2 regions of the Rhizobium sp. 862_C5_N1_2 genome follow, and region 1 is predicted to be linked to the other one. Evidence: riboswitches for the same ligand, from Rfam matches in the RefSeq annotation. Region 1 holds a riboswitch; the other holds the start of a gene.

Region 1 (14,251 bases):
TGCCGATCTAGCAGACGGCACCGGTTTCGGCAATGGATGCGTCGGTGCACCACTGGTGGAACGGGATTGTCACCCTAATATTAATAGGTGGCCGTCGACCACTCGATCACGGCGTCCCCGGCGACGCTTCCCGAAGGGTTGAAGAGCGGCATGGGCATTCGTGTCGTGAACTCTCTCCGGCAAAGCGTAGAGTGATTCTACTCACGGCATTGGGAGGGATGGACATGAAACCTGCAATCATCGGCCTCATCGGCACGCTCGTTCTCGCCGGATGCAGCACCGTCACCTATGGCGGCCCCGGCCTCGAACCCATACCGGGAAGCATCACCTATAGTGGCCAACCGCGCACCAAACTCACCAAATCACCGGTAGGTTCCGCCTTTCCGCATGATTTCATCGACCAGTACGGCCAGCAGGTGGAGGAAACCTACATCATCCAGCCCGACAGAAGCCTGATCATCGCGCATCGTCGGTACAAGCCGATCCGGTTTTTTGGGGATTAGGCGCATCAGGTATAGTTTGCGGGAGCTGGAGCGGGTGAAGGGAATCGAACCCTCGTATTCAGCTTGGGAAGCTGCTGCTCTACCATTGAGCTACACCCGCGTTGATGCGAGATTTCCAACAGATGGGGGCCGCTGTCAAGTCGCGGCCGCCGGGAAGGCTCAGATGCGGAAGTGCTTCGAGAGCTTGAGGCCCTGGGCCTGGTAGTTCGAGCCGAGACCCGAGCCATAGAGGCTTGCGGGCTTTTCCTGCATGTGCTCGTAGACGAGGCGGCCGACGATCTGGCCGTCTTCGAGGATGAAGGGCACCTCGTGGCTGCGCACTTCGAGCACGGCGCGGCTGCCGCGGCCGCCGGCCGGAGCATGGCCGAAGCCAGGATCGAAGAAGCCGGCATAATGGACGCGGAATTCGCCGACCAGCGGATCGAAGGGGGTCATCTCGGCTGCATAATCCGGCGGCACGTGCACGGCCTCGCGCGAGACGAGGATATAGAACTCGTCCGGATCGAGGATCAGTTCGTTGCGGCCACGGCTGTAGAGCGGCTCCCAGAAATCATAGATGTCGTGCTGGGCCTTCTTGTCGACATCGACGACGGCGGTGTGATGCTTGCCGCGATAGCCGATCAGGCCTTCCTTGTCTCCGGCGAGGTCGATCGACAGCGCGATGCCGCCGCCGGAAACGTTGGGCAGCTTACTGGCGACCAGCGTCTCGCTTTCATGCAGCTTCAACAGTTCCGGCTCGCCGAGCAGAGCCTGGCCGACGCGAAAACGGATCTGCGACAGGCGCGAGCCGCGGCGCACGACGATCGGGAAGGTGCGTGGGCTGATTTCGAGATAGAGCGGGCCGGCATAGCCTGATGGAATCTTGTCGAACTCCTGGGCGTAATCGGTGATGACGCGGGTGAAGATATCGAGGCGCCCGGTCGAGCTCTTCGGATTGGCCGAGGCCGACATGTCGGCCGGCAGCGCCAGGCTCTCCATCAGCGGCACGATATAGACGCAGCCGGTTTCGAGCACCGCCCCCTCGGAGAGATCGATCACATGCAGGCTCAGCCGGTCGAGCTTGTCGGACACCAGATGCGAGGGGCCGGGCATGAAGCTGGCGCGCACGCGAAACGCCTTGGCGCCCAAGCGCAGGTCGAGACTTGCCGGCTGGATCTGGTCACGGTCCAGCTCCCGTTCGGAGATCAGACGCTCCGTTTCGAACAGCGCGGAGATCGCGCGATCCGCCAGAATTCCCGTTTCACGAGCCATCATGCCTCATCCATCATTTGCCGCCGACAAAACCAAACTCGGGGAATTGACGCAAGCAGCTAACAGCAGTATTGCAGAATTATCCCGTGGTGATTTGGCCGGTCGGCTTGCAGCCACGTTAAACAAGTGGCTAAAAAGACCGGGTTGAAACCGGTCTGCTTTTGCGACCGGTTTTTTTGTTATGTGAAGGTGATGGCATGAGCAAGACCTGGCGCCCGGCAACCCAACTCGTCCACGGCGGCACGCTGCGTTCGCAATATGGCGAGACGTCCGAGGCAATCTATCTCACGCAAGGGTTCGTCTACGAGACGTCGGAGGCAGCCGAAGCCCGCTTCAAGGGCGAGACGGAGGGCTTCATTTACGCCCGCTACGGCAGCCCGACCAATGACATGTTCGAAAAGCGCATGTGCATGCTCGAAGGCGCCGAAGACGCCCGCGCCACCGCTTCCGGCATGGCCGCCGTCACCGCGGCGATCCTCTGCCAGCTGAAATCAGGCGATCATATCGTCGCCGCGCGCGCCCTCTTCGGTTCCTGCCGCTGGGTCGTCGAGACGCTGGCGCCGAAATACGGCATCGACTGCACGCTGATCGACGGCCGGGATCTTGCGAACTGGGAAAAGGCAATCACGGCGAAGACCAAGGTGTTCTTCCTGGAAAGCCCGACCAACCCGACGCTCGAAGTGATCGATATCGCAGGCGTCGCTAAGCTCGCCAACCAGATCGGCGCCAAGGTCGTCGTCGACAACGTCTTCGCCACGCCGCTCTTCCAGAAGCCCTTGGAACTCGGCGCCCATATCGTCGTCTATTCCGCCACCAAACATATTGACGGCCAGGGCCGCTGCCTCGGCGGCGTCGTGCTCTCCGACAAGGAATGGATCGACGAGAACCTGCACGACTATTTCCGCCATACCGGCCCGGCCATGTCGCCGTTCAACGCCTGGACGCTGTTGAAGGGCATCGAAACGCTGCCGCTGCGCGTGCGCCAGCAGACCGAGAATGCGGCGAAGATCGCCGATTTCCTGGCCGAGCAAGGCAAGGTCGCCAAGGTGATCTATCCCGGCCGCAAGGACCATCCGCAGGCCGATATCATCGCCAAGCAGATGACCGGCGGCTCGACGCTGGTCGCCTTCGAGCTGAAGGGCGGCAAGGATGCGGCCTTCGCGCTGCAGAACGCGCTTGAGATCGTCAAAATCTCCAACAATCTCGGCGACAGCAAGAGCCTGATCACCCATCCGGCGACGACGACGCACAAGAACCTGACGGAAGAGGCGCGCGCCGAACTCGGCATCTCGCCTGGTACGGTCCGCCTTTCGGCCGGCATCGAGGATACCGACGACCTGATCGAGGATTTCGCGCGGGCGCTTGCCAGGGTTTCGGCCTGATCTAGGGATAAACGCGGCCGGACCTCATTTGGGGTTCGGCCGTGCCGGACCTCACAAGGTGAGGCTGGGGGAACAAGATTGCCCGCCGCGGCGTTCCGAAACGGAATTAACACTGACAATTAGGCTTAACGATCGAAAACCCTTCGGATCACAGCCGTTTCAGCAATGATAATTGTTCCGTTTCTTGACGGACAGGGCCTCTTATAAGATACGGGTAACATATCTTGACTAAGGTGCAAGGCATGTATCGCGCCCTCACAAGAGACATCGAAGTTGTAGTCGAACCGTTCTATCTGGAGGAGCAATCCGATCCGGACGACGATCGTTATGTCTGGGGTTACCGGATTGTTATCAGCAACAATTCCGGCATCGCCGTTCGCCTGGTCAACCGTTACTGGAACATCACCGACCAGAACGGACAGGTGGACGAGGTCACCGGTCCCGGCGTCGTCGGCGAGCAGCCGCGCCTCAGCCCCGGCGACACCTACGAATATTCCTCCGGCTGCCCGCTCGACACGCCCTCAGGGCTGATGTTCGGCCATTACCAGATGGAAACGGACGAAGGCGAGATGTTCGATGTCGACATCCCCGCCTTCTCGCTGGATTCCCCGGGCTTGCTGCGCGTGCTCAACTGACGTGTGACGCCATAGGCCGTACACCTCTGCCCAAGAGATCCCCGACACTGGCCCCTCATCCGGCTGCCGCCACCTTCTCCCCGTAAACGGGGCGAAGGGACCATGCCGCGACCTCTCCGTTCCTCACCCAGCTCTTGCGGGGCACGTCCCCTCGCCCCGTTTACGGGGAGAGGGTGAGGGTGAGGGGCAGCCATTAATGCGCACGGAGCCTATTCAGCCGGCTGAAGCTCGGCCGGCTCGAAGCGGTAGGTGGTCGAGCAGAATTCGCAGGTGACGGCGATTTCGCCGTTTTCCTGGCTGGCTTCGATCTCTTCGGCCGAAAAGCCCTTCAGCACACCCTTGATCTTGTCGCGCGAGCAGCTGCAGCGATCAAAGACGGCGCGCGGTTCATAGACGCGCACGCCGCGCTCGTGGAACAGGCGAAACAGCAGCCGCTCGGTACCGACAAGCGGATCGGTGAGTTCATCGGCGTCGATGGTCTCGACCAGCGAACGGGCTTCGACCCAGGCATCGTCCTCGCCATGCGGGCGGTTGCCGGTGTCGCCGTCGCCGCCGTGGAGATCCGGCTGGCGCATGCGCTCCGGCGCTTCCGGCAGGAACTGGGCGACGAGGCCGCCTGCCCGCCAGCGATGGCGCGGCTTGCCCGCATCGTCACGATCGAAGAGTTCGGCCGCGGCAAGGCGGACGCGCGTCGGGATCTGCTCCGACTGGCGGAAATAGACGCCGGCAATTTCTTCCAGCGTGGTGCCGTCGAGCGCGACGATGCCCTGGTAAGGCTGGCTGAACTTTCCCTGGTCGATGGTGAAGGCGAGCACGCCCTTGCCAAGCAGTTGCTCCGGCTCGGTTTCACCAGACTCGATCGCCTTGTTGAGCAGCGCCTGATCGAAACGGGCATAGGCGCGGACGTTTTCCGGCGTCGAGAAATCGGCGACGAGGAGATCGACCGGGCCATCGCCCTTGGTCTGCACCGTGAACTTGCCGTCGAACTTCAGCGAGGTGCCGAGCAACACCGTCAGCACGACGACTTCGGCAAGCAGCCGGGCAACGGGTGCGGGATAATGATGGCGCTCGAGGATCGCATCGAGCATCGGGCCGAGCTGGACGGCGCGGCCGCGCACATCCAGCCCCTCCACCTGGAAGGGGACGACATGGTCATCGCCGGCGAAATCAAACTGGCCGAGGGCGGCTGCAGCTTCTGCCATGGCTTTCACTCCTAGTTTAGAGCGATGGGCCAGCGTGCCCTTCGCTCACGCGGTCGCGAGTTTGTGACTCGCGACGTCCGATTATGGTTCAGATCGCGCCCAGGCACCAAGCAAGAATCGACTTCTGCGCATGAAGACGGTTTTCCGCCTCATCGAAGACCACGGATTGCGGACCGTCGATCACTTCGTCCGTCACTTCCTCACCGCGATGGGCGGGCAGGCAATGCATGAACAATGCATCATTGCCGGCTTTCGCCATCAAGGCCGCGTTGACCTGATAAGGCTGGAAGACATTGTGACCCCGGGCCCGATGTTCCTGATTCATGGAGACCCAGGTATCGGTCACCACGCAATCGACGCCGGCGACCGCACGGTCGGCATCATGGCAGAGCATGATTTCGGCGCCCTCATTGCGGGCCCAGTTCAGATAGTGATCCTTGGGCTCGGAGCCAAGGGGTACGGCCATGTTCATGCGGTAGCCGAAACGCGCGGCACCCTCGACCAGCGAATGCAGCACATTGTTGCCGTCGCCGGTCCATGCGATGGTCTTGCCCTTGATCGGGCCGCGGTGCTCTTCGAAGGTCATGATGTCGGCCATGATCTGGCAAGGATGGGTGTCATCCGTCAGCGCATTGATCACAGGCACGGTCGCATGCTCGGCAAGCTCGACCAGCCGCGAATGTTCGGTGGTGCGGATCATGATCGCATCGACATAACGTGACAGCACCTTGGCGGTGTCGCCGATCGTCTCGGCGCGGCCGAGCTGCATCTCGGTGCCGGACAGGAACAGCGTTTCGCCGCCGAGCTGGCGCATGCCGACGTCGAAGGAGACGCGGGTGCGCGTCGACGGCTTCTCGAAGATCATCGCCAGCATCTTGCCGGCGAGCGGCTTGTCGCCCTTGCCGGCTTTGAAGGCCTGCTTGCGGGCGAGCGCATCGTTCATGATGGTTCTGAGATCGGCTGATGTGACCGCCGAAAGATCGAGGAAATGTTTAGGGCTCATATCGTCTTCTTACCTGTGCTGCGCCCGAAGGCGGCAATCTCTTCAAGCCGTCTTCTTGACCTTGGAGGCGCGAATGCTTTCGGCGGCGCGCTCGATGCGGGCAAGGCCCTCGCGGGCTTCCTCGGCGGTAACCACGAGGGGCGGAAGAAGGCGGATGACGTTGTCGCCGGCGGGTACACCGAGCAGATGGGCGGCGCGGATCGCCTGCAGCAGTTCGGCTGAGGGAACGGCAGCCTTGATGCCGAGCAACAGCCCCTCGCCTCTGATATCTTCGATCACATCGGGGTAGCGATCCTTCAGTGAGGCGAGGCCCTGGCGGAAGACCAGTGCGACGTCGCGCACATGCTGGAGGAAGCCATCGGCAAGGATGATGTCGAGCACGGCACTGCCGACGGCCATGGCGAGCGGATTGCCGCCATAGGTCGAGCCATGCGTGCCGGCCTTCATGCCGGAGGCGGCCTCTGAAGTGGCAAGGCAGGCGCCGAGCGGGAAACCGCCGCCGATGCCCTTGGCGACAGCCATGATGTCGGGGGTGACGCCCGCCCATTCATGGGCGAAGAGCTTGCCGGTGCGGCCGACGCCGGTCTGGACCTCGTCGAGGATCAACAGCAGGCCGTTGTCGTCGCAGAGCTGGCGGAGCGCCTTCATGAATTCGGTGGTGGCAGGACGGACGCCGCCCTCGCCCTGCACCGGCTCGATGAGAATCCCAGCCGTGGCATCGGTGATAGCGGCGCGGACCGCTTCGATGTCGCCGAAAGCCACCTGATCGAAACCCGGCGCCTTGGGGCCGAAGCCTTCGAGATATTTCTCCTGGCCGCCGGCGGCGATCGTCGCCAGCGTCCGTCCGTGGAAGGCGCCTTCGAAGGTGATGATATGGAAGCGCTCGGGATGGCCCTTGGAAAACTGGTAGCGGCGCGCCGTCTTGATCGCGCATTCGAGCGCCTCGGCACCCGAATTGGTGAAGAACACCTTGTCGGCGAAGGTGGCGTCCGTCAGCCGTTTTGCCAGACGCTCCTGGCCGGGGATCTCATAGATGTTCGAGAGGTGCCAGACCTTGTCGGCCTGCTCCTTCAGTGCACCCACAACATGCGGATTGCTGTGGCCGACTGAGGTAACGGCAACGCCGGCGCCGAAATCGAGATATCGCTCGCCGCTTTCGGTGATCAGCCACACGCCCTCGCCTCGCTCGAACCGCAGCGGGGCACGAGAATAGGTGTCATAAAGCGGCGCGGCTTCAGCCATGGCGCGATCTCCATCAAAGTTGCCGGGCAATGACTCCGGCTAAGGAAACCAGGCCCGAAAAATCAAAAATGCCGCCTTGCGGCGGCGAGTGGCACTATTTCCTTTTCGCGCTGCAATGTCAACAAAACTGCGCCCTTAGCGCATGCAGCAAGGGTGTACAGCGGCATTTTCAGTCTTCAACAGGCATTATTGCAGAAATGCCACGCAGAGGCAGCAAGTTGGGGAAAACTACGAATTCGATTCATCCGGATTCATGCGACTCTTGTCACGGAGTCAGCCTCACACTAGGTTAAAGATCAATTACTAGACTGCATGCGGCGGAACTAGTCACCAAAATTGATCAAGCGTTTCTTGTTTCGGAGCTCCCGGGACAACGGTGAGGGATTCTGCCATCACCAACGCAAAAGGTGGAGACAGGGCATGAACTGGACAGACGAGCGGGTCGAGAAACTCAAGAAACTTTGGGCCGAAGGACTGAGCGCCAGCCAGATCGCTGCGCAGCTTGGCGGAGTCAGCAGAAATGCGGTCATCGGCAAAGTGCACCGGCTGAGCCTGCCCGGCCGTGCCAAGGCCGGCGGCACCAACACCGCCGCACGAACGCCGAAGCGCAATACGTCGGCGCCGCGCGCGCCGAACTACGCCTCACGGGTCGCCACGCGCACCGTTACCCGCCAGCAGGGCGCGACCATGCTGAAGGAAGAGATCGAGATCGAAACGATCGAGGAAATGGAATACGTGCCGAGAGGCAACGTGGTCGTGCCGATTTCCCGACGCCTCGGCCTGACGGAACTGACCGAACGCACCTGCAAGTGGCCGGTCGGCGATCCGCTGAAGGACGACTTCCATTTCTGCGGCTGCGAATCCCCCGACAATTCGCCCTATTGCAGCTACCACCAGAAGCTTGCCTACCAGCCGGTCAACGAACGCCGCCGGGCGGCCGCGCGGGCCAGCTGAGCGGCGCCCGACCATCGTTAGAATGCAGAAACGGGCCGAGTGGCCCGTTTTTTTATGCAATGTTGGTTCGTGCCTATGGCTGCCCCTCATCCGGCTGCCGCCACCTTCTCCCCGCGCGCGGGGAGAAGGGGATATGCCGTGACCTCTCCGTTCCCCGCCAACCTTTCGCGGGGCACGTCCCCTCGCCCCGTTTACGGGGAGAGGGTTAGGGTGAGGGGCAGACGTCAGCACGAGCGACTTTGTCAGCAACTCAAATGGAAGCCCTCAGGCTTCCATCGAATAACCGGCGCCGCGGACGGTGCGGATGACGTCCTGCATGTTGGAAAAATTCAGCGCCTTGCGCAGGCGGCCGACATGGACGTCGACGGTGCGCTCGTCGACATAGATATCGTGGCCCCAGACGCCGTCCAGAAGCTGCGAGCGGGAGAAGACCCGGCCCGGTGACGACATCAGGAATTCCAGCAGGCGGAATTCGGTGGGGCCGAGGCGGACTTCGCGGGTCTTGCGATGGACGCGATGGGTCTCGCGGTCGAGCTCGATGTCACCGCATTTCAGCACCGTCGACAGCACCTCGGGACGGGCGCGACGCAGCATCGCCTTGACGCGGGCAACGAGCTCGGGGGTCGAGAAGGGCTTGACGACATAATCGTCGGCGCCCGTCGACAATCCGCGAACACGCTCGCTCTCTTCGCCGCGCGCCGTCAGCATGATGATCGGCAGGCGCTCGGTTTCCGGCCGCATGCGCAGGCGCCGGCAGAGCTCGATGCCGGAGACGCCGGGCAGCATCCAATCAAGGATGAGAAGATCGGGCGTGCGCTCCTGAAGCCGCATTTCGGCTTCGTCGCCACGAAGGATGGTATCGACCTCGAAGCCTTCCGCTTCGAGATTGTAGCGAAGAAGCACGCTGAGGGCTTCCTCGTCTTCAACAACTGCAACTCTCGGGATCATGCGTGTCGGTCTCCTCGCGCATGATCCTTAAATCGGGGGTGATTTAAGCAATGCATCCTGCGCAAATTCAGAAATTGGCTGCGACCTCATTGCGCGCCCGGACGGGCGCGCACGCAATTGACTGGTCCGGGCGACTGGCCCGGGCGGCTATTCCGTCACCGCGCCGACGGTGTTGGCGCTGTCGTCCTTCGGACGGTCGCCTTCCGGCTGAGCACCTGTCGTCATGTAGAAGATCGTCTCGGCGATGTTGGTGGCGTGGTCGCCGATACGCTCGATGTTCTTGGCGCAGAAGAGAAGATGCGTGCAGCTGGTGATGTTGCGCGGATCTTCCATCATGTAGGTCAGGAGCTCGCGGAACAGCGAGGTGTACATCGCGTCGATCTCGTTGTCGCGTTCGCGGATCGCATTCGCCTTGTCTGCGGAACGATTGGTGTAGACGTCGAGCACTTCCTTGAGCTGGACGAGCGCCAGCTCGGACAGATGCTCGAGGCCGCGGGCGAGCTTGCGGGGAACGCCGGTGCTTTGGACGGCGATGACGCGCTTGGCGGTGTTCTTGCCGAGGTCGCCGACACGTTCGAGATCGGCGGCGATGCGGATCGAACCCATGATTTCGCGCAGGTCCGAAGCCATTGGCTGACGGCGAGCGATGGTGACGATCGCCTTGTCGCCGATTTCGCGTTCGGCATGATCGAGGATCACATCGTCCGAAATGACCTTCTGCGCCAGCGCGGTATCGCCGTTGACGAGAGCGCGCACGGCTTCGCTGACCATCTGCTCGGCCAGGCCGCCCATTTCGGAAATCCGCCTGGACAGGAACTTCAAATCATCATCATAGGCAGAAAAAATATGTGTCGATGCCATGGGGCTTTATCCTCGAATAACGGGAAGGCTTGGTGTCGCCAAAATCAGCCGAAGCGACCCATGATGTAGTCCTGGGTGCGCGGATCGTCGGGATTGGTGAACATCTTGTCGGTGTCGTTCTCCTCGACGAGATTGCCGAGGTGGAACATGGCGGTGCGCTGCGAGACGCGCGCGGCCTGCTGCATGGAGTGGGTGACGATGACGATCGTGTAGTTCTCGCGCAGCTCGTGGATCAGCTCCTCGACCTTGGCGGTGGCGATCGGGTCGAGCGCCGAGCAGGGTTCGTCCATCAGGATGACTTCAGGGCTGACGGCAACGGCACGGGCAATGCAGAGGCGCTGCTGCTGGCCACCCGACAGGCCGGTGCCGGACTCGTGCACGCGGTCCTTGACTTCGTTCCAGAGACCGGCGCGCTGCAGGCTGGTCTCGACGATCTGGTCGAGATCGGCCTTCGACTTGGCAAGGCCATGGATGCGCGGGCCGTAGGAGACGTTTTCGTAGATCGTCTTCGGGAACGGGTTCGGCTTCTGGAAGACCATGCCGACGCGGGCGCGAAGTTCGACGACGTCGATATCGGGATCATAGATATCGTCGGCATCAAGCGTGATCTTGCCAGTGACGCGGCAGCCGTCGATCGTGTCGTTCATGCGGTTGAGGCTGCGCAGGAAGGTCGACTTGCCGCAGCCGGACGGGCCGATCAGGGCGGTTACGGTGTTTTCGCGGACGTTCAGATTCACATCGAAAAGCGCGCGCTTTTCGCCGTAGTAAACCGAGACATCCTTTCCGATCATCTTATACGGGACGTTGCTCATCTTCTGATCCAGCGCCTTTTCAACTGCAGCTTCCGTCAACATATTCATGATGTTTAACTCCGTTTACCAGCGGCGCTCGAAGCGACGACGCAAGAGGATGGCGCCCATGTTCATGACGATCAGGAACAGGAGCAGGACGATGATGGCACCCGAAGTACGCTCAACGAAGGCACGTTCGGCCTCGTTGGCCCACATATAGACCTGTACGGGCAGAGCCGTCGAGGGATCGAGCGGCGTCGTCGGCGCGTTGGCGACGAAGGCGACCATGCCGATCAAGAGCAGCGGCGCGGTTTCGCCGAGCGCATGCGCCAGGCCGATGATCGTGCCGGTGAGGATGCCGGGCATGGCGAGCGGCAGAACGTGGTGGAACACCATCTGCATCTTCGAAGCGCCGAGGCCGAGCGCTGCGGCGCGGATCGACGGCGGCACGGCGCGTAGTGCCGCACGCGTGGCGATGATGATCGTCGGCAGGGTCATCAGCGTCAGCACCAGGCCACCGACCAGCGAGGCCGAGCGCGGCAGGCCGATGAAGTTGATGAAGACGGAAAGACCGAGCAGGCCGTAGACGATCGAAGGGACCGCGGCGAGGTTGTTGATGTTGACCTCGATCAGGTCCGTCAGCTTGTTCTTCGGTGCGAACTCCTCGAGATAGATCGAGGCGGCGACGCCGATCGGCAGAGCGAGCACGAGGACAATCAGCATCAGATAGAGCGAGCCGATCAGCGCGACGCCAAGGCCTGCGGCCTCCGGACGGCTGGAATTGCCGTTGACGAAGAGGCCGGTGTTGAACTGCTTGTGGAGAGCGCCGCTCGCCTTCAGCTCGTTCATCCAGGCAACCTGCTTGTCGTTGACCTTGCGGTTCTTCTCATCGACCGACAGGTCGATCTGGCCCTTGCTGGCGCTGTCGACATTGGCGTCGGCGAGCACCGTGACATTGACCGTCTTGCCGATAAGCGACGGATCGGCGACGACCATGTCGCGCAGCTGAACCGGCGCACCCTTGGAGAGCATGGCGGATGCATCGCGCACATCGGGACGGCTTGCGGCATTGACGTTCAGCTGCTTGACGATCGCGTCGCGCAGGAGAACCGGGTAGTTGGCGGCGATCAGCACCGAAGGGTCGGTCGCACGCTTATTGTTCGGATCGATCGTCTTCTCGGAGAATTCGATCGGCAGGGTAATCGCCGTCTGCTGGAAGGCGGTATAGCCTTTGCCGATCACCGTCCACAGCAGGATGAAGAGGAAGACGAGGCCGAAGGTGATGGCGGCGATGCCATAGGCCTGGAACCGGCGCTCGGCGGCGTAGCGGCGCTTGATGCCGATGTCGCGGCGCACGGGCGCCTTGGAAACGGTGACGCCTGATGTGGGAGAAACAATATCCGTCATTCGTACTGCTCCCGGTATTTGCGCACGATGTAGAGCGCATAGATATTGAGGCAAAGCGTGATGCAGAACAGCGTGATGCCAAGGGCAAAGGCAACCAGCGTCTGCGGCGAGGTGAACTCAAGGTCACCAGTCAGCTGGTTGACGATCTTGACGGTCACCGTCGTCATCGGCTCGAAGGGGTTGATCTGGATGCGGGCGGCGACACCGGCGGCCAGCACGACGATCATGGTTTCGCCGATGGCGCGCGAGGCCGTCATCAGCAATGCGCCGACGATGCCGGGAAGAGCGGCGGGGAGAACCACTTTCTTGATGGTTTCGGAGCGTGTGGCCCCAAGACCGAGCGAACCGTCACGCAGGGCGCGCGGCACGGCGGTGATGATGTCGTCCGACAGCGAGGACACGTAGGGGATCAGCATGATGCCCATGACGATGCCGGCCGTCAGAACGCTCTGCGCCTGGATGAAATTGCTGTAGTTGCCGCTCAGAAGACCGCTGATCTGGGCGGAGAAATCGCGCAGGAACGGACCGACGGTGACGAGCGCGAAGAAGCCGTAGACGATCGTCGGAATGCCGGCGAGCACTTCGAGGAGCGGCTTGGCGACGCCGCGCACTTTCGGCGAAGCGTATTCGGCCATGTAGATGGCGGCGAAGAGGCCAACCGGCACGGCGACCAGCATCGCCACCAAGCCGATATAGATCGTGCCGAGCAGCAGCGGGATGAGGCCGAACTGGCCGAAGGAAGAGCTGCCGGCGCCGGCAAATCGCGGATCCCAGACGGTGCCGAAGAAGAAGTCCATGGCGGGAACGGCCGCAAAGAAGCGGGCGGCTTCCGACAGCATGGAGAGCACGATGCCGATCGTCGTCAGAATGGCGATCGAGGAGGCGAGCAGCAGGCCCCAGAGCATGACGCGCTCGACCCGGTTGCGGGCGCGGAAGCGCGGAGCGATGGAACGCAGCGCATAGAAGGCGCCGGCAATGGCGAGAGCGAAGACAACAGCCGTCATGGCGATGCGGCTCGTCATGCTCATGGTGTTGAGCTTTTTGGCGGCGTCGAGCATGTAAGGCAGCGGCTGGCCGGCGAGCGGCACGCCCTTTTCGAGGAGCTTGGCCTGCAGGGCTGCGGGATCGCTGGAGACCGCCGCAGCTTCATCCGCGGTCAGCATCGTCAGGCCGCGGGCGACCGTCGCCACCATCGAATAACCAAGATCCTGCTCGACCGAGGCTTGAGCCTTGATGCCGTCAGGGACAGCGCCGCGAACCGAGGACTGGATGATGCCGGGGCTGATGGAGAGCCAGAGGCAAAGGACGATGAGGGCGGGAAGAACCGCCCAGATCGCGGCATAGGCGCCGTAATAGGCCGGCCGTGAATGCAATGCGGAGGATCGGCCTCCGGCAAGCGCCGTGGCACGGTTGCGCGCGACCAGATAGGCGGCGGCTCCGATCACCACAATGCACAAAAGTATGATGGATGTGCTCATTCGTTACGTCCCCAGGCCCATAGCCCCCAAAAAGCCCGGCAGCTTCATCAGCCTGCCTTCAGCTTCCACTCATGGAGAAGGAATTCCAACCCTGCAGCTCCAGAACCGCCGGCGCGCAGGGACATAAGGCAATGCCGGCGCGGGCTGAAAGGCGCCGCGCCGGCAAAGTTATTACATGGACTTGCCGGCTTCGACGTCCTTGCGGATCGCGTCGCGTTCGGCATCCGGAGCGGCAACGAGGCCGTATTCGACGAGCGGGCTGTCGGGGCCGATCATCTGGTCGGATACGAAGAAGTTGACGTATTCCTTCAGACCCGGAACGGCGCCGAGATGTGCCTTCTTGACGTAGAAGAACAGCGGGCGGGAAACCGGGTAGGTGCCGTTAGCGATCGTTTCCGTGGACGGAACGATACCGCTCATGCTCGCAACCTTGAGCTTGTCGGCGTTGTTTTCGTAGAAGGAAAGGCCGAATACGCCGACGCCGGTCTTGTTGGCGGCGATGCGTGCGAGGGTTTCCGGATAGTCGCCGTCGATGTCAACGGCAACGCCGTCCTTGCGGACTGCGACGCAGGCCTTGCCCTGGGCAGCCTTGTC
Region 2 (14,251 bases), 4.2 Mb from region 1:
CCTCGCCAAACGGGCGATGGCTTATCCGGAACAGATGTCGGGCGGCGAGCAGCAGCGTGTGGCGATCGCACGCGCCCTGGCGCTAGAACCAACGGTGTTGCTGTTCGACGAGCCGACATCGGCGCTCGATCCTGAATCGACCGGGGAAGTGCTACGCGTCATGCGGGAACTTGCGGCCGACGGCATGACGATGATCCTGGTCACGCATGAGCTGCCCTTCGCGAAGGAAGTGTCCGACTGGGTCGTGTTCATCGACGGTGGTCTTATCATCGAGCAGGGAACCGCCGGAGATGTCCTTGACCGTCCAACCGAAGCACGCACGGCGGCTTATGTCGCGCGCTACGCTTCGCCAGGCTAAAGCAAGTCGCGCAAAAGTGTGCAGCGGTTTTGCGGCAACGACATGCGTAGAAATAAAGAGCTAAAGCGCAAGGAGCGAGTCTGAAAGATCGCGACGCGCCTTAGTCCTCGATTGAACCGAACCGGCCCGGCGGCGCATGGCGCCGCCGGGTTGGCGAATTCACATAACGGATCGCGGCATCACAAGGCGCCGAGGTAGATACATAATTTCATGGACAAACTAACGACAGATATCGCCGTCATCGGCGGCGGTGTGATCGGCGTGGCAACCGCGCTGCGGCTACGTGCAGACGGTCGCGATGTCGTAGTGATCGAACCTAACAAACCCGGTTCGGGAGCATCTTACGGCAATGCTGGAACGATCGCCGACTATGCAATCATTCCCGTCGGTACGCCCGCCGTCCTCAAAAACCTGGCCTCGCTGCTTCTCAATTCCGACAGCCCGCTGTCCATCCGCAAAACGGCATTGCCCACGCTGTTTCCTTGGTTGATGCGTTTTGCCTACGAATCTCTCCCGCACAGATACAGAGACAATACGAGCCGCATCGCCGACCTTCTGTCCGACGCTTCATCGGAATGGCTCGAACTCGCGGCAGAGATCGGCGCATCCGATCTTTTGAGCGCGAAGGGATGCCTCTATCTCTACCAGACGCCCGAGGCCTTCAAGGCAGCCGCTTCGGATGTCGAGCTTCGCCGAACCTATGGGATAGCGCAGCAGCTTCTCACACCCGACCAAGTGCAAAGCCTGGAGCCTCGGCTGCCGCAGGTCCATGGCGGAGGGCTTTTCTTTCCGAAAGCGATAAACTTCACCGATCCCGGCCAGGTCATGAGCGTGATGGAAGCCGCCGCCAAACGAGCGGGCGTCGAGTTCGTTCGAGACTCGGTGACGACTATTTCGCGTGAGCGGAGCGGAGTGAGGATGATGGCTTCGGCCCACGGCATCCATGCCCGAGCGGCGGTGATCGCTGCCGGCGCCCATTCCCGCGGTCTGGCTCTGCAGCTCGGAGAGCGGGTCCCCCTGGATACCGAGCGGGGTTATCATCTCGAATTCGATATGGAAACATTGCCGGTGGAACGACCGGTATGCCCGACGCATCACGGATTTTATTTTTGCCCGATGCGCGGCCGCCTGCGGGTGGCCGGCACTGTGGAACTCGGAGGCATCACCGCGCCTTCGAACCCAAGGCGCCTCGAAGTGTTGTTGGCAAACGCTCGCAGGATTTTCCCGACGCTTGGCGAACCAAGCCGCAGTTGGATGGGCTTCCGCCCTTCCATGCCCGATTCCGTTCCGGTCATCCGGCCTTCAAGAGGAGGAAGGGACGTGGTGTTTGCTTTTGGACACGGGCATATCGGTTTGACGCTGGCACCGCGGACGGCTCGGATGGTCAGCTCCATTCTTGCCGCTTGATCGCGTCAGGAGCATGTCGTGACATACGGAACTGTGAATTGCGACACCGCTTCGCTCCCATCATCAGAGATGCGGGTTGCGCGGCCGGTATTTCCGCACGAGCTTCTGGTTGATCTCGGCAGCACCCGGCATGTTGGCGCTGAGATAAATTGGCGCATCGCCGGATTTCGAAAGCTCCGAGGCGACTTCGGCAAAGATCGCATTGATGACCGTCACCCCGACCGCCGTCGAGACTGGCCCAACCCGAAGCCCCGTGCCTTCGAGATCGACAACGGCGTCACCCGGTGGCAGCCCGTTATCGAGCACCACATCGGCCACGTCGGCGAGCCGCCGGCGGCCATTGGCGATCGCTGAGGAATAGGCGATCGAAGTGATGGCAATCACCTTTGCGCCGATTTCGCGCGCATAGTCGGCGGCCTCGATCGGCGCGGCATTCACGCCCGAATTGGAGGCGATGATGATGACATCGCCCGGCTGCATGCCGTAACGCTCCAGCATTGGCCGCACCAGGCCCTGTGTGCGCTCATAGACCGAACTGATGACCGCACCCTCGTGCAGCATGGCCGAGCCGACGAGCACCGGCACGGTGAAAGCGAGCCCGCCGGCACGATAGTGCACCTCTTCCGCCAGCATATGCGAATGGCCGGTGCCAAAGACATAGACGCGCTTGTCGCCGTGGGCAGCATCGAGGATGACGGCTGCTGCCTGCGCCATCGGCTCGGCAAGCACCTTCTTCAGCTCTTCCAGCCGGCCGATCAGGTTGGAGAAATAGGCATCTGTAATGTCGGTCATCCCACTTCTCCTAGAGCATGTCGCGCAAAAGTGTGCCGCGGTTTTGCGATAACGACATGCGTAAAAACAAAGATCTAAAGCGCGAAGAGCGAATCTGAAAGATCGCGACGCGCCTTAGCGTTCAGGCCGCTTCGCCGCCGAGCCAGGTGGCGGTGACGGCAAGCGCATCGGTCAGATGCACGAGATCGGCGCGTGTCCCCGGCGAGAGATGGCCGCGATCAGCAAGCCGGAGGAACCGGGCCGGATAAAGGGTCGCCATGCGCAACGCCTCGGCGAGCGTCAGATCGAGATAGGTGACGCCGTAGCGGATCGTTGAGATCATGTCGACATCGGAACCGGCCAACGTGCCATCGGAAAGCACCAGCTTCGAGCAGAAGCCGCCTCTTTCGCGCCGGACCGTGCGCCCGTTCAGCGTGAACGAATCCTTCTCCGAGCCGACAAGCGACATCGCGTCGGTGACGAAGAACAGCTTGCCTTCGCCGCGCTTGGCGCGCAGTGCCGTGCGCAAGGCCTTCGGATCGACGTGATGGCCATCGGCTATGATGCCGCACCAGGTCGAGGGATGATCGATCGCCGCGCCGACGAGACCGGGCGCACGGTGTCCCAGCTGGCTCATGGCGTTGAAGAGATGCGTGACGCCCCGCGCGCCGGCATCGAAACGTTCTTCCGCCGCCTCGCTCGAACAATCGGAATGGCCGATGCTGATGGTGACACCGGCTTCCGCAAGCTCGCGCACCTGGGCAACCGTCACCTGCTCGGCCGCCATTGTGACGAGCAGCGTGCCGATCGCCTCGCGTGCCTGGATGAAGGCCTTGACGTCGCGGTCCTCCACCGGTCGCATCAGTTCGGCCAGATGCGCACCCTTCCTCGCAGGCGCCAGATGCGGACCTTCGAGATGCAGACCGGCAACGCCGCGGTTAGCTTTGACAGCCTCCTTGGCCGCCTCGATGGCGGCAATGGACGCTTCTGATGTATCGGTAATCAGTGTCGGCAGCAGCGACGTCGTGCCATAGGGCCGGTGCCCGCCGGCGATAATGTCCATCGAGGCAGCGGAAGGCTCGTCGTTCAGCATCCGCCCGGCGCCGCCATTGACCTGCGCATCGATGAAGCCGGCCGACAGAATACCGCCCGCAAGCGTCACCACCTCGCCGTCCGGCAGATCATCTCTGGCGACGATCGCTTCGACCTGTCCATCGGCAACGATGAGCGCCTTGTCGTCATGGAAGCGCTCGCCGTCGAAGATGCGGGCGCCGAGGAAGATCTTGCGGACCATCAGACCGTCTCCGTCACCTTGAGCAGGTTCGCCGGCTTGTCGGGATCAAAGCCCTTGCGGCGCGTCACCGACTCGATCAGCCGGTAATAGACGAGCAGCGACACCAGCGGATCGACGAGGCCGTTGCCCGTCGTCGGCACGCGCAGATGGACACCGGAAAGCGGCTGCGCCGAGAAGCCGACAGTGGTGGCGCCGAGCTTCTGCAGGCGCTCCAGCGCCTGGACATTGTTGGCGAAGGCCGCATCGTCGGGTGCGAAGGCGACGATCGGGAAGCCCGGCTGCACCAGGCGCATGGGGCCGTGCATCAGTTCCGCCAGCGAGAAGGCCTCGGCATGCAGGCCGGAGGTTTCCTTGGCCTTCAGCGCCGCTTCGAGTGCGATCGCAAAGGCCGGGCCGCGGCCGGCGGTATAGAGCGAGGTCGCATTGAACAGCACCTCCTCGGCTGCCGCCGTGTCGATCCCGGCGGTCGCCGACAGTGCCTCCGGCAGCTTGTCGAGCGCGGTCTGCAGGTCGGACGCGCCGCCGATCGCAGCCGTCACCCCGGCAAGGGCGGCGACCGAGGCGATGAAGGATTTCGTCGCCGCGACGCTCTTTTCCGCACCGGCACTGAGGCCGAGAACGATATCGGCCTGTTTCGCAAGCGGGCTGTCGGTGACGTTGACGACGGCGATCGTCGTCGCTCCGCCCTTCTTCGCCGCATCCTGCAACGCGACGATATCGGGGCTGGCACCCGACTGCGAGACGGTGAAATGGACGCCGCCCTTCAGATGCAGCGCCGCACCGTAGACGGAAGCGATCGACGGACCGACCGAGGCGACCGGAACACCGCAGGTAATCTCGAAAAGATATTTGAAAAAGGTGGCGGCGTGGTCCGAGGAGCCGCGCGCCGCCGTCGTCACCACGCTCGGGCGGGCGGACGAAAACAGCCGGGCAATCTCGGCAAAGACCGGTTTTTCCTTTTCGAGAAGCGTGGCCACCACCTCTGGCGATTGGCCGGCTTCTTGCAGCATCAGTGACTGGTTGTCATTCATAGGTCATCTCCGATTCTCAATTCGGCTACGAAATCATAGGCATCGCCGCGATAATGCGAGCGGGTGTATTCGACGACGCGCTGGTCTTCCAGGCGCGAGACACGTTCGATCAGGAGCGCCGGCGCGCCCGATTTGACGTTCAGGATTGCGGCGGAGGACGGGTCGAGCGTGACCGCCGTCAGCCGCTGCAGCGCGCGCACGGGCCTGTGGCCGCTGGCCGTCAGCGCATCGTAGAGCGATCCCTCGCCGCCGGCATCGTGCCCGAGGAACTTGATCGGCACCACGGCGCGTTCAATCGCCAGCGGCAGGCCGTCGGCAAGGCGCAAGCGGTCGAGCCTCAGCACCGGCTCGTCGCCGCCGAGGCCGAGCAGGAAGGATTCCTCCGGCGACGGCGTATTGACCGCCCGCGACAATATCCGTGCGGCCGGCAGACGCCCGCGTGAACGCATGTCGGCGGAGAAGGAGGAAAGCCGCCAGAGCGACTGTTCCATGCGCTCCACTCTGCTCGACACGAAAGTACCGCTTCCGTGGCGCGATTCCAATGCGCCGGACGCCATCAGATCGCGATAGGCGGTGCGCACGGTGACACGACCGAGCTTCAGAGCTTCGGCAAGGTCGCGCTCGCCCGGGAGTGCGGTGCCGGGCTTCAGCAGCCCTTCCTGAATGAGGCCGGTCAGCGTCTGCGCCAGCCGCTTGTAAAGCGGCCCGGTCAATGCCTCGTCACGCAGGCCGCGGCTATTCAATTCCGCTATCAGACTGGTTCTATCCATGGACGCACAATAGAACCTATATAGGACCAATCGGCAAGACAGAATCGAGTGCCGAAAGAAAAAACCCTCGCCGGCGGGCCGGCGAGGGTTTCATAGCGACCAATTTTGACAACCGTGCGTCGACAGCGCCCCGCGTTAGAAACGCGCGGCGCTGGAGGACGCTCAGTTCTTGGTGAAGATATAATCCGTCTCCTGGCGCAGCACTTCGCCGGGGCGCAGAACCGCATTCGGAAAACCTTGGTGATTGATGGAATCCGGCCAGACCTGGGTCTCCAGGCAAAAGCCGGCGAATGGACCGTATTTGCGCCCGCCGATGCCGGGAGCCCCGGTATCGAGCTTGAAGCCGGCATAGAACTGTACGCCTGGCTCGGTGCTGCGCACTTCCAGCGACACACCGGAATAAAGGCTGCGGGCGAGCGCAACGGTTCGTTTGGCGGTGCGCTCGGCGGACAGGCAGAAATTATGGTCGTAGAACACCTGTTCGCTGCCGACGAAACGCTTCATCGGCGCCATCTCGCGGAAATCGAATTCGGTGCCCTCGACGGAACGGATCTCGCCGGTCGGCACCTGCTTCTCATCGGTCGGCAGATAATAATCGGCGGCAATCATGATATCGTGGCCAAGCGCATCGTCGCGACCGTCGAGATTGAAATAGGCGTGCTGGCAGACATTGGCGAGCGTCGGCTGGTCGCTGGTCGATTCGTAGGTGATCGACAGTTCACCGTTGCCATGCACCCAGAAAGTCGCCTGGATGGTGCAATTGCCGGGATAGCCGGCGCGGCCATCGGGATCGACGATCTTCAGCACCACGCGGTCGACGTCATGCTCGACGATCGTCCAGTTGCGTTTGGCGATATTGTCGCTGCCTCCATGCAGATGCGTCACGCCGTTTTCATTCAGTTCGAGCTGATAGTCCTTGTCGTCAAGCGTAAACCTGCCGCCGCCGACGCGGTTGGCGCAGCGGCCGGGTGTCGCGCCAAAATAGGACGAATAGAGGGGGTAGCTGTCGAAATCGTCGAAGCCGAGCTGCAGCGGCGCGTCATGTCCCTCGAGGCGCAGATCCTGGATGACTGCGCCCCAGCTCATGATCTTGGCCGTCAGCCCACCGCCCTTGATCACGACGCGATAGACGGTCTCGCCCGCCTTCGTCTGCCCGAAAACGTCCCGCTCCAACTTATCCGACATGATCGACCGTCCATTCTATCTCTGCTGCAAATTCCTCAATTCGGAATCGATTTGAGGAATTTGCAGCGATTCAAACTGTGCATTGCACGTCCGATGAAGACGCGCGGTGTGGTAGGGTTCGGGACAGGAACCTGCCCGCATTTGCTTCAATCCGCAACCGGCGGATCAGAAAGAAAATGCCGCAGCAGTGAGGCGGCGGCACCGGCTCGGGGCGCGATCGGCAAGGTCAGAGGTCCGTGCCGATCTCTTCCACATCAAAGGGCGTCGTCTGGTAGATTTCGTTGATCCAGTTGCCGAACAGGAGATGCGCATGGCTGCGCCAGCGGTTCTGCGGCGCAAGCGCCGGATCGTTATGCGGGAAGTAATTGTGCGGCATCTTGATCGGCACGCCGGCATCGACGTCGCGAAAATACTCGTCGGAAAGCGAGGTGGAATCATATTCGACATGGTTGAACATGTAGAGCCGCCGGCCCTTCTTCTCGTGCACGAGACACACGCCCATCTCGGGTGATTCCATCAGGATCTCCAGGTTTTCGGACTTCTCGATATCGGCGCGGCGCACTTCGGTCCAGCGCGACACCGGCACTTCGAAATTGTCGGAAAAGCCGTTGAGATAGATGGACGAAGGCTTCAGGTTGCGGTGGCGGTAAACCCCGAAGGCCTTCTCTTTGAGCTCGTATTTCGGAACGCCGTGGAAATGATAGATCGCGGCCATCGCGCCCCAGCAGACGTTCATCGTCGAATGGACATTCGTTTCCGTCCAGTCGAGAATCTGCTGCATCTCCGCCCAATAGGTGACGTCCTCATAGGGCAAAAGCTCGATCGGCGCCCCGGTGATGATGAAGCCGTCGAACTTGCGATGTTTTACCTCCTCCCAGGTCTGGTAGAAGGCAAGCAAATGATCTTCTGACGTATTCTTCGCCTTGTGGCCGCCGATACGGATGAGCGACAGTTCCACCTGCAGCGGCGAGGCGCCGACGAGACGCGCCATCTGCAATTCGGTCTTGATCTTGTTCGGCATGAGGTTGAGCAGCCCGATCTGCAACGGTCGGATATCCTGACGGATCGCCAACGTCTCGGTCATCACCCGCACACCTTCCTGAACCAGGGTTTCGAAGGCGGGCAGCGTATCGGGGATCTTGATGGGCATTGCGGTCACTCGATCAAAAACAAAAACCGGCGGCGAAAAAAATCGCTACCGGTCCGCACGCGGCCCTTTAGCGATTTTTTTAACGTGGCTGCAAGCCGGCCGGCCAAATCACCACGGAGCGCTTTAATTAGACCCAGTCGGGTCGCGAATCAACTGTCGACTGCAGTCAAGTGACCTCTGCCGCATCATCACAGTTTAATGAATGATAGAATCTGTTGATAGACCCGTAACGCCACCATGTTATTTATAGGGGCATGGGCGATTTGGAAAAGCGTAATGGCAGATAAGATTGAGGGGAGGCCGGGCATCCGAAGGCAGGATAGGGTAGGGTATGATTTCAGCCTGACATATCGCCTCGGCGTCATGTTCTCAGCATTCTGGAATTCGGAAGTGCGTGGCAGGGTGCTGTTTCTGGCGACCGTGCTGATCCTCGTTATCCTGGCGACGTCCTACGGCCAGGTCATATTGAACGAGTGGAATGCGCCCTTCTATGACTCGCTGGAGCGCCGCGACCTCGGCGAATTCTTCCACCAACTCGAAATCTTCGCGATGATCGCCGGCACGCTGCTGCTGCTCAACGTGCTGCAGGCCTGGCTGAACCAGATGACGGCGCTCTATATGCGTGAAGGCCTGTCACGCGATCTCGTCGACCAGTGGCTGAAGCGCAAGCGGGCACTGCGGCTTGCCTCCAGCGGCCTGATCGGCGTCAATCCGGACCAGCGTCTGCACGAGGATTCCCGCAACCTTGCCGAAAGCACGACAGGGCTCGTTCTCGGCCTGCTGCAGTCGACCATCCTCCTGGTGAGCTTCATCGGCGTGCTCTGGGAGCTTTCGAGCGGCTTCATCTTCCGCATCAGCGGCCACAGCTTCTCCATTCCGGGCTACATGGTCTGGGCGGCGATTTTCTATGCCGCTTCCGCCTCGGTGCTGAGCCAGGTCGTCGGCCGCAAGCTGGTCAAGCTCAATGCCGACCGTTTTTCGAAAGAAGCCGAGCTTCGCTTCACGCTGATGCATGCCAATGAGAACATGCCGGCGATCACCGTTGCCCGCGGCGAGGAGAACGAGCGCCGACGTATCAACACCGACATCAGCTCGGTACTGACAGTCGTCAAGCGGCTCGCCATGGCCAATACCAATCTCACCTGGGTTTCGGCCGGCTACGGCTGGCTGGTAATCGTCATCCCGATCATCGTTGCCGCCCCCGCTTATTTCTCCGGCGGCCTCACCCTCGGCCAGCTGATGATGTCGGTCGGCGCCTTCAACCAGGTCAACACGGCGCTGCGCTGGTATGTCTCCAATTTCGGCCCGATCGCCGAGTGGCGCGCCACGCTGATGCGCGTCACCGATTTCCGCCAGGCGCTGCTCGACATGGACGAGGACTTCGACCTGAAGGACAGCATCGCCTATGAAAACGCCGCGCCCGACACGCTGACGCTGAAGGATGTGGTGATCGTCGCCAAGGTTGGCGAAGATATCGAGGAATGCGGCGGTTTCCGACTGCGTGAAACCAATGTCGTGATCAAGGCCGGCGAAAAAATCATGATCAACGGCGATCACAGCGTCAACCGCAAGCTGCTGTTCCAGGCGATGGCCGGCCTCTGGCCGTGCGGTAGTGGCACGATGGGCCTGCCGCCAATCGACGACATGCTCTTCGTTCCGCAGGTTGCCTATGTTCCCGGCGGCACGCTGCGCGAGGCGCTGGCCTTTCCCGAACGTCCCGAAGCCTACGAGAAAGCCGCCGTCGAGGCGGCCCTCGACAAGGTTGGCCTGCATTCGCTGATCGCAAGGCTCGATACCCGCGCCCGCTGGGACAAGCTGCTCGACGGCGACCAGCAGAAAGCGATCGGATTTGCCCGCCTCCTGCTCGTGCGCCCGCGCTGGATCATCTTCGACGAAGTGCTGGAAGGCATGGAGCCGGAACTGCAGGAAACAATGGCCAACCTGCTCGTCTCCATGCCCGAAAGCGGCATGATCTATATCGGCCGCTCCGAGGCCTATCTCGAGGCGCTGAAGCCGCGCGTGCTGCATCTGCAGGCGCTGCCGTCAATTTCCGAGGAGCCGCCTGTCGCCCAGACCGGCGCCAGCGCCAGTGCGGGCGCTGCCGCCGTGCCCGCGCCGGCGCTTTAATGCATGCGGCCCAAAACTGTGGAGCTGTTTTGGGATGACGGCCTGCATAAGGTAAGGACTTGAGCCGCTGGTCACATCGGCGGCGTGATGCCGTTGAGGCCGACGGCGATCTGGCTGGCCGAGATGCTGCCGTCCGCCGCCTTTTCGCCGGTGACGACGACGCCCGCGCCGGGCTTCAGATCATCCTTGGTCGCAGGCGCCAACGTCACGATCGGCGTGCCATCGGCAATCGCGATGGCCTTTTCCTTGCCCTGATAGGTCAGCGTGATCGTGTGGCCGTCCACGGATTTGACGGCGTTGCTGACGGTCGCATTGGTCATCTGGCTGTTCGGCTGCGCATCCCAGGGACGGTTGCCCTCGCCGGTTCCCTTCATCGACGCCGGAAAGATCAGCACCTCGATCGCCCCGTCCGGGCCTGTGCCCTTCGGAAGTGAAGCGACGCCGACGAAATCGCCGGGCTTGATATCCTCGACCGAGGCTTTCTTGATGCCGCCGACCTTCCAACCGGATTTCAGCGCGATCGTCGCATCGCTACCCTCGCGCGTCTTGACGACGAGCGTATCGCCGCTGAGGCTTTCGATGGCGCCGCGAACACGAATGCGCTGGGCATCCTGCGCCTGTGCGGCTTGCGACAGGGCAAGGGTCACGAGGCTACCGGCGACAAACGCCGTGAAAATTCCGGAATAGGGCTTGCGAGACATCTGACTTTTCCTTGTCGCCATTGCGATCGGCAATATCCCCGGCTGCCGGACGGCACCTTATGCCGCAGGACGACACACTGACGAATCAAGGAAAAGTGAGCCTTCAGCCTCGAGAAAATCTCAGCCTTCCAGCTCTTCCCGCAGCATTTCGAGCTCCAGCCACTCCTCTTCCATCTTTGTCAGGCCGGCGCGCAGTTTTTCCATTTCGCTGGCAAGCCGGTTGAAGGCCGCAGGATCGCGCGTGAAAAGATTGGGATCTGCCATCACCTGTTCGCGCTTGGCGATTTCGGCTTCGGCCTTCGCCATTTCCTTCGGCAGGTTTTCCAGTGCGAATTTCTGCTTGAAGGAGAGCTTGACCTTCGAGCTGCCTGGCGCTGGTGCCTCCTGCGTCTTCGGCTTCTCCGCCGCCTTCTCGGCTTTTCTGCGCTCCTCGAGCGCGCCCTTGCGTTGCACAAGCATGTCCGAGTAGCCACCGGCATATTCGATCCAGCGGCCATCAGGCGCATCCGGCACGGCGGGTGCGATCGTCGAGGTCACGGTGCGGTCGAGGAAATCGCGGTCGTGGCTGACGAGAATGACGGTGCCGGGAAAGCCTGCGACAATCTCCTGCAGGAGATCGAGCGTTTCGATATCGAGATCGTTGGTCGGCTCGTCGAGGATCAAGAGATTCGTCGGGCGCGAAAGGATGCGCGCCAGCATCAGCCGGGCGCGTTCGCCGCCGGAGAGGTTTCTGATCGGCGTACGCGCCTGTTCCGGCTGGAATAGAAATTCCTTCATGTAGCCGGTGACATGGCGCTGCTCGCCGTTGACGAGCAGGTTTTCGCCGCGCCCGTCCGTCAGATAATTGGCAAGCGTATCCTCGGGGTCGAGATCCTCACGCTTCTGGTCGAGCGTCGCGATCTCCAGATTGGTGCCGAGCTTCACCGTGCCGCTGTCAGGCGAAAGCTGCCCGGTCAGCATCTTCAGCAGCGTCGTCTTGCCGGCGCCGTTCGGCCCCACGAGACCAATGCAGTCGCCGCGATGTACGCGGATCGAAAACGGCGTGACGATTGCCCGCTCGCCGAAGCTCTTGGTGATCTTGTCGGCCTCGATGACCAGCTTGCCGGATTCCTGCGCGTCCGAAACCGTCGCCTGCACCGTGCCCTGCGGTCCCTTGTGGCCGCGATAGTTCGAGCGCATCGTCTGCAGCTCGCCGAGACGGCGCATATTGCGCTTGCGCCGCGCCGTGACGCCATAGCGCAGCCAGTGCTCCTCGCGCTCTATCGACTTGCCGAGCTTGTGCTGCTCCAGTTCCTCGGCCTCCAGCACCTGGTCGCGCCAAGCTTCGAAATGCGCAAAGCCGCGGTCGAGCCGGCGCGAGGTGCCGCGGTCGAGCCAAACGGTTGCCGTCGAGACCTTTTCGAGGAAACGCCGGTCGTGCGAGATCAGCACCAAGGCGCTGCGCGTCTTTTGCAGCTCGCCTTCCAGCCATTCGATCGTTGGCAGGTCGAGATGGTTGGTCGGTTCGTCGAGCAGAAGAATGTCCGGCTCCGGTGCCATAACCCGAGCAAGGGCAGCGCGCCGCGATTCGCCACCGGACAGCATTCTGGGGTCTTCATCGCCGGTCAGCCCGAGATGAGACAGCAGATAGGTGACACGATAGGGGTCATCGCCCGGCCCGAGGCCGGCCTCGGCATAGGCCTGCACCGTGTTGAAGCCGACAAAGTCCGGCGCCTGCTCGAGATAGCGCACCGTCGAGGACGGATGGCGGAAGACCTCGCCGGACTGTGCCTCGACCAGGCCGGCGGCAATCTTCAGCAGCGTCGATTTTCCCGAGCCGTTACGCCCGACGAGACAGATTTTGTCACCGGCCTCGATCTGCAGGCTAGCACCCGCCAGAAGCGGTGCGCCGCCGAAGCTTAGGAAGATATCGTCGAGTTTTAGAATGGGAGGGGCCAAAAATCAGACTCCGGAAAGATCATAGGGCCGGGCGAGCACGATTGCCCGGCCGCTGCGGAGCGAAAAGCGAACGGTGCCTTCCGCAACATTGGAAATGGTGCGCGACGAGCCGAAAGGCAGATGGAAATCCGCCAGCGGATAACGCGCATTCTCGATGGAAAGCCCTGTCAGCTCGCTGAATCCGGGCACGGAAAACAGGCTGCCCTTGGGAAGGTCCAGTTCGATCGTACCCGCAACCAGCGGCACTGCCTCTTCCTTGCCCGAGATCAGCAGCAGGTCGAAACCCTCTTCCGCCAGGCTGACGGCCGACAGCAGGTGCTGAAGCGCGTGGTCGGAGCGTTCGCCGCCGAGCGCGCCGGCGAGGATGAGCCGCCGCGCGCCCCGCGCGATTGCTTCCGCCACGGCGATTTCGCCGTCCGTCGCCGCCTTCGCTGCCGGATAAGGCTGTTTCGGCACATTGGGAAATGCATTCGCGAGATCGGCCGGTGTCGAATCGAAATCACCGACCCAGAGCTCCGGCTCGATGCCGAGTGCTGCCGCATGCCGCATGCCGCCATCGGCCGCAATGAAGCGGCTGTCGGCGATGGCGTGGCGCAGGCGCTCCGTCAGGCTGAGTTCGCCGCCAAGGAGAATGGTGAAGGTGGATTGGCTCATGGGCATTGCCCTTAGCGCAAACGGGGGGTCGAGGGGAAGGGGCGCCGCTTGCCTGAAAGCGCCGCGCGTCCAACACCAACAGGACGCTCGATCACTTTGAACTGCCGCCTAGCCCGGCGTATCCTTGTCGCGCGACAGGAAGACCGCCTCGTAGCCGCCGATGAAGCGCTCGAAAAGCGCTGCGAAGCGCTCGACATCTTCCTGCGGCCAGTCGGAAACGATCTCGGAAATGATCGCAAGCTTCTGCGCGACGATCTCGGCAAGCAGGTCCTGGCCGACCTCGGTCATGACGACGACGATCCGCCGCGCATCGGCCTGCGAGGCCTCGCGGCGCAACACGTTACGCCCGACCATGTCGGCGACCACCCGGCTTGCCCGTGACGGATCGATGCGCAGCATCTCCGCGATCAGGCCGACCGTGACCTCGCCGGCGGACTGCGCCCTCCGCACGGCATCGAGCACGTCGAGATGCGAAAGCTCAAGGCCTGGTGCAGCACTCTGGATCGCCAGCCGGCCGATCAGCCGCCGCCCGGTCATCAGCCGCATGCGTGCCATGCTCCGGCCGATACGCGGCACGTTTTCACGATCCGGCTCGGCCGGCTCCGCAGAAAGGGTCTTGGTCAGGACGTCGCTCATCACAGGACCATAACAGAGCCGATTCGAAAATTGAATATGCCGGCGTCATTAATGTGCCATTGACAACTATATGCTGTTAGCACATAAAAGCACATCAACCCGGAACGATGCCTCCCATGGACATGCAACTCGCGCCTGCGCCGCTCGTGACGGATCCTCGTCGCCGGCTTATCCTCTTCCTTTTTCTGATGACCGCCATGTTCATGGCGACGCTTGATAATCAGATCGT

What was found. A riboswitch is a leader RNA that binds a small molecule or an ion and turns the genes downstream of it on or off. The one in region 1 is predicted to bind S-adenosylmethionine.
Region 2: linked by a shared signal. The riboswitch ahead of metA (homoserine O-acetyltransferase MetA) and the one ahead of ACD590_RS01070 (O-succinylhomoserine sulfhydrylase) in region 1 are both predicted to bind S-adenosylmethionine.

The regions. Positions count from the first base shown of each region.
Region 1 covers NZ_JBPWPT010000001.1:197,521-211,771, reverse strand. Annotated here, with positions in the region: gene ACD590_RS01085 (hypothetical protein) at 225-503, shown strand; tRNA gene ACD590_RS01080 (tRNA-Gly) at 530-603, opposite strand; gene ACD590_RS01075 (2'-deoxycytidine 5'-triphosphate deaminase) at 663-1,757, opposite strand; SAM riboswitch at 1,831-1,909, shown strand; gene ACD590_RS01070 (O-succinylhomoserine sulfhydrylase) at 1,952-3,136, shown strand; gene apaG (Co2+/Mg2+ efflux protein ApaG) at 3,379-3,771, shown strand; gene ACD590_RS01060 (Hsp33 family molecular chaperone) at 3,981-4,973, opposite strand; gene argF (ornithine carbamoyltransferase) at 5,062-5,976, opposite strand; gene ACD590_RS01050 (aspartate aminotransferase family protein) at 6,019-7,218, opposite strand; gene ACD590_RS01045 (GcrA family cell cycle regulator) at 7,639-8,172, shown strand; gene phoB (phosphate regulon transcriptional regulator PhoB) at 8,437-9,120, opposite strand; gene phoU (phosphate signaling complex protein PhoU) at 9,268-9,981, opposite strand; gene pstB (phosphate ABC transporter ATP-binding protein PstB) at 10,026-10,841, opposite strand; gene pstA (phosphate ABC transporter permease PstA) at 10,857-12,179, opposite strand; gene pstC (phosphate ABC transporter permease subunit PstC) at 12,176-13,657, opposite strand; gene ACD590_RS01015 (substrate-binding domain-containing protein) at 13,829-14,251, opposite strand, start outside.
Region 2 covers NZ_JBPWPT010000001.1:4,386,930-4,401,180, forward strand. Annotated here, with positions in the region: gene ACD590_RS21640 (amino acid ABC transporter ATP-binding protein) at 1-358, shown strand, start outside; gene ACD590_RS21645 (NAD(P)/FAD-dependent oxidoreductase) at 569-1,765, shown strand; gene ACD590_RS21650 (SIS domain-containing protein) at 1,829-2,557, opposite strand; gene nagA (N-acetylglucosamine-6-phosphate deacetylase) at 2,679-3,830, opposite strand; gene ACD590_RS21660 (SIS domain-containing protein) at 3,830-4,861, opposite strand; gene ACD590_RS21665 (GntR family transcriptional regulator) at 4,858-5,631, opposite strand; gene ACD590_RS21670 (aldose epimerase family protein) at 5,794-6,816, opposite strand; gene metA (homoserine O-acetyltransferase MetA) at 7,043-7,966, opposite strand; SAM riboswitch at 8,014-8,091, opposite strand; gene ACD590_RS21680 (ABC transporter ATP-binding protein/permease) at 8,204-10,093, shown strand; gene ACD590_RS21685 (hypothetical protein) at 10,165-10,794, opposite strand; gene ACD590_RS21690 (ABC-F family ATP-binding cassette domain-containing protein) at 10,915-12,732, opposite strand; gene ACD590_RS21695 (thiamine diphosphokinase) at 12,736-13,392, opposite strand; gene ACD590_RS21700 (MarR family winged helix-turn-helix transcriptional regulator) at 13,495-14,022, opposite strand; gene ACD590_RS21705 (MDR family MFS transporter) at 14,139-14,251, shown strand, end outside.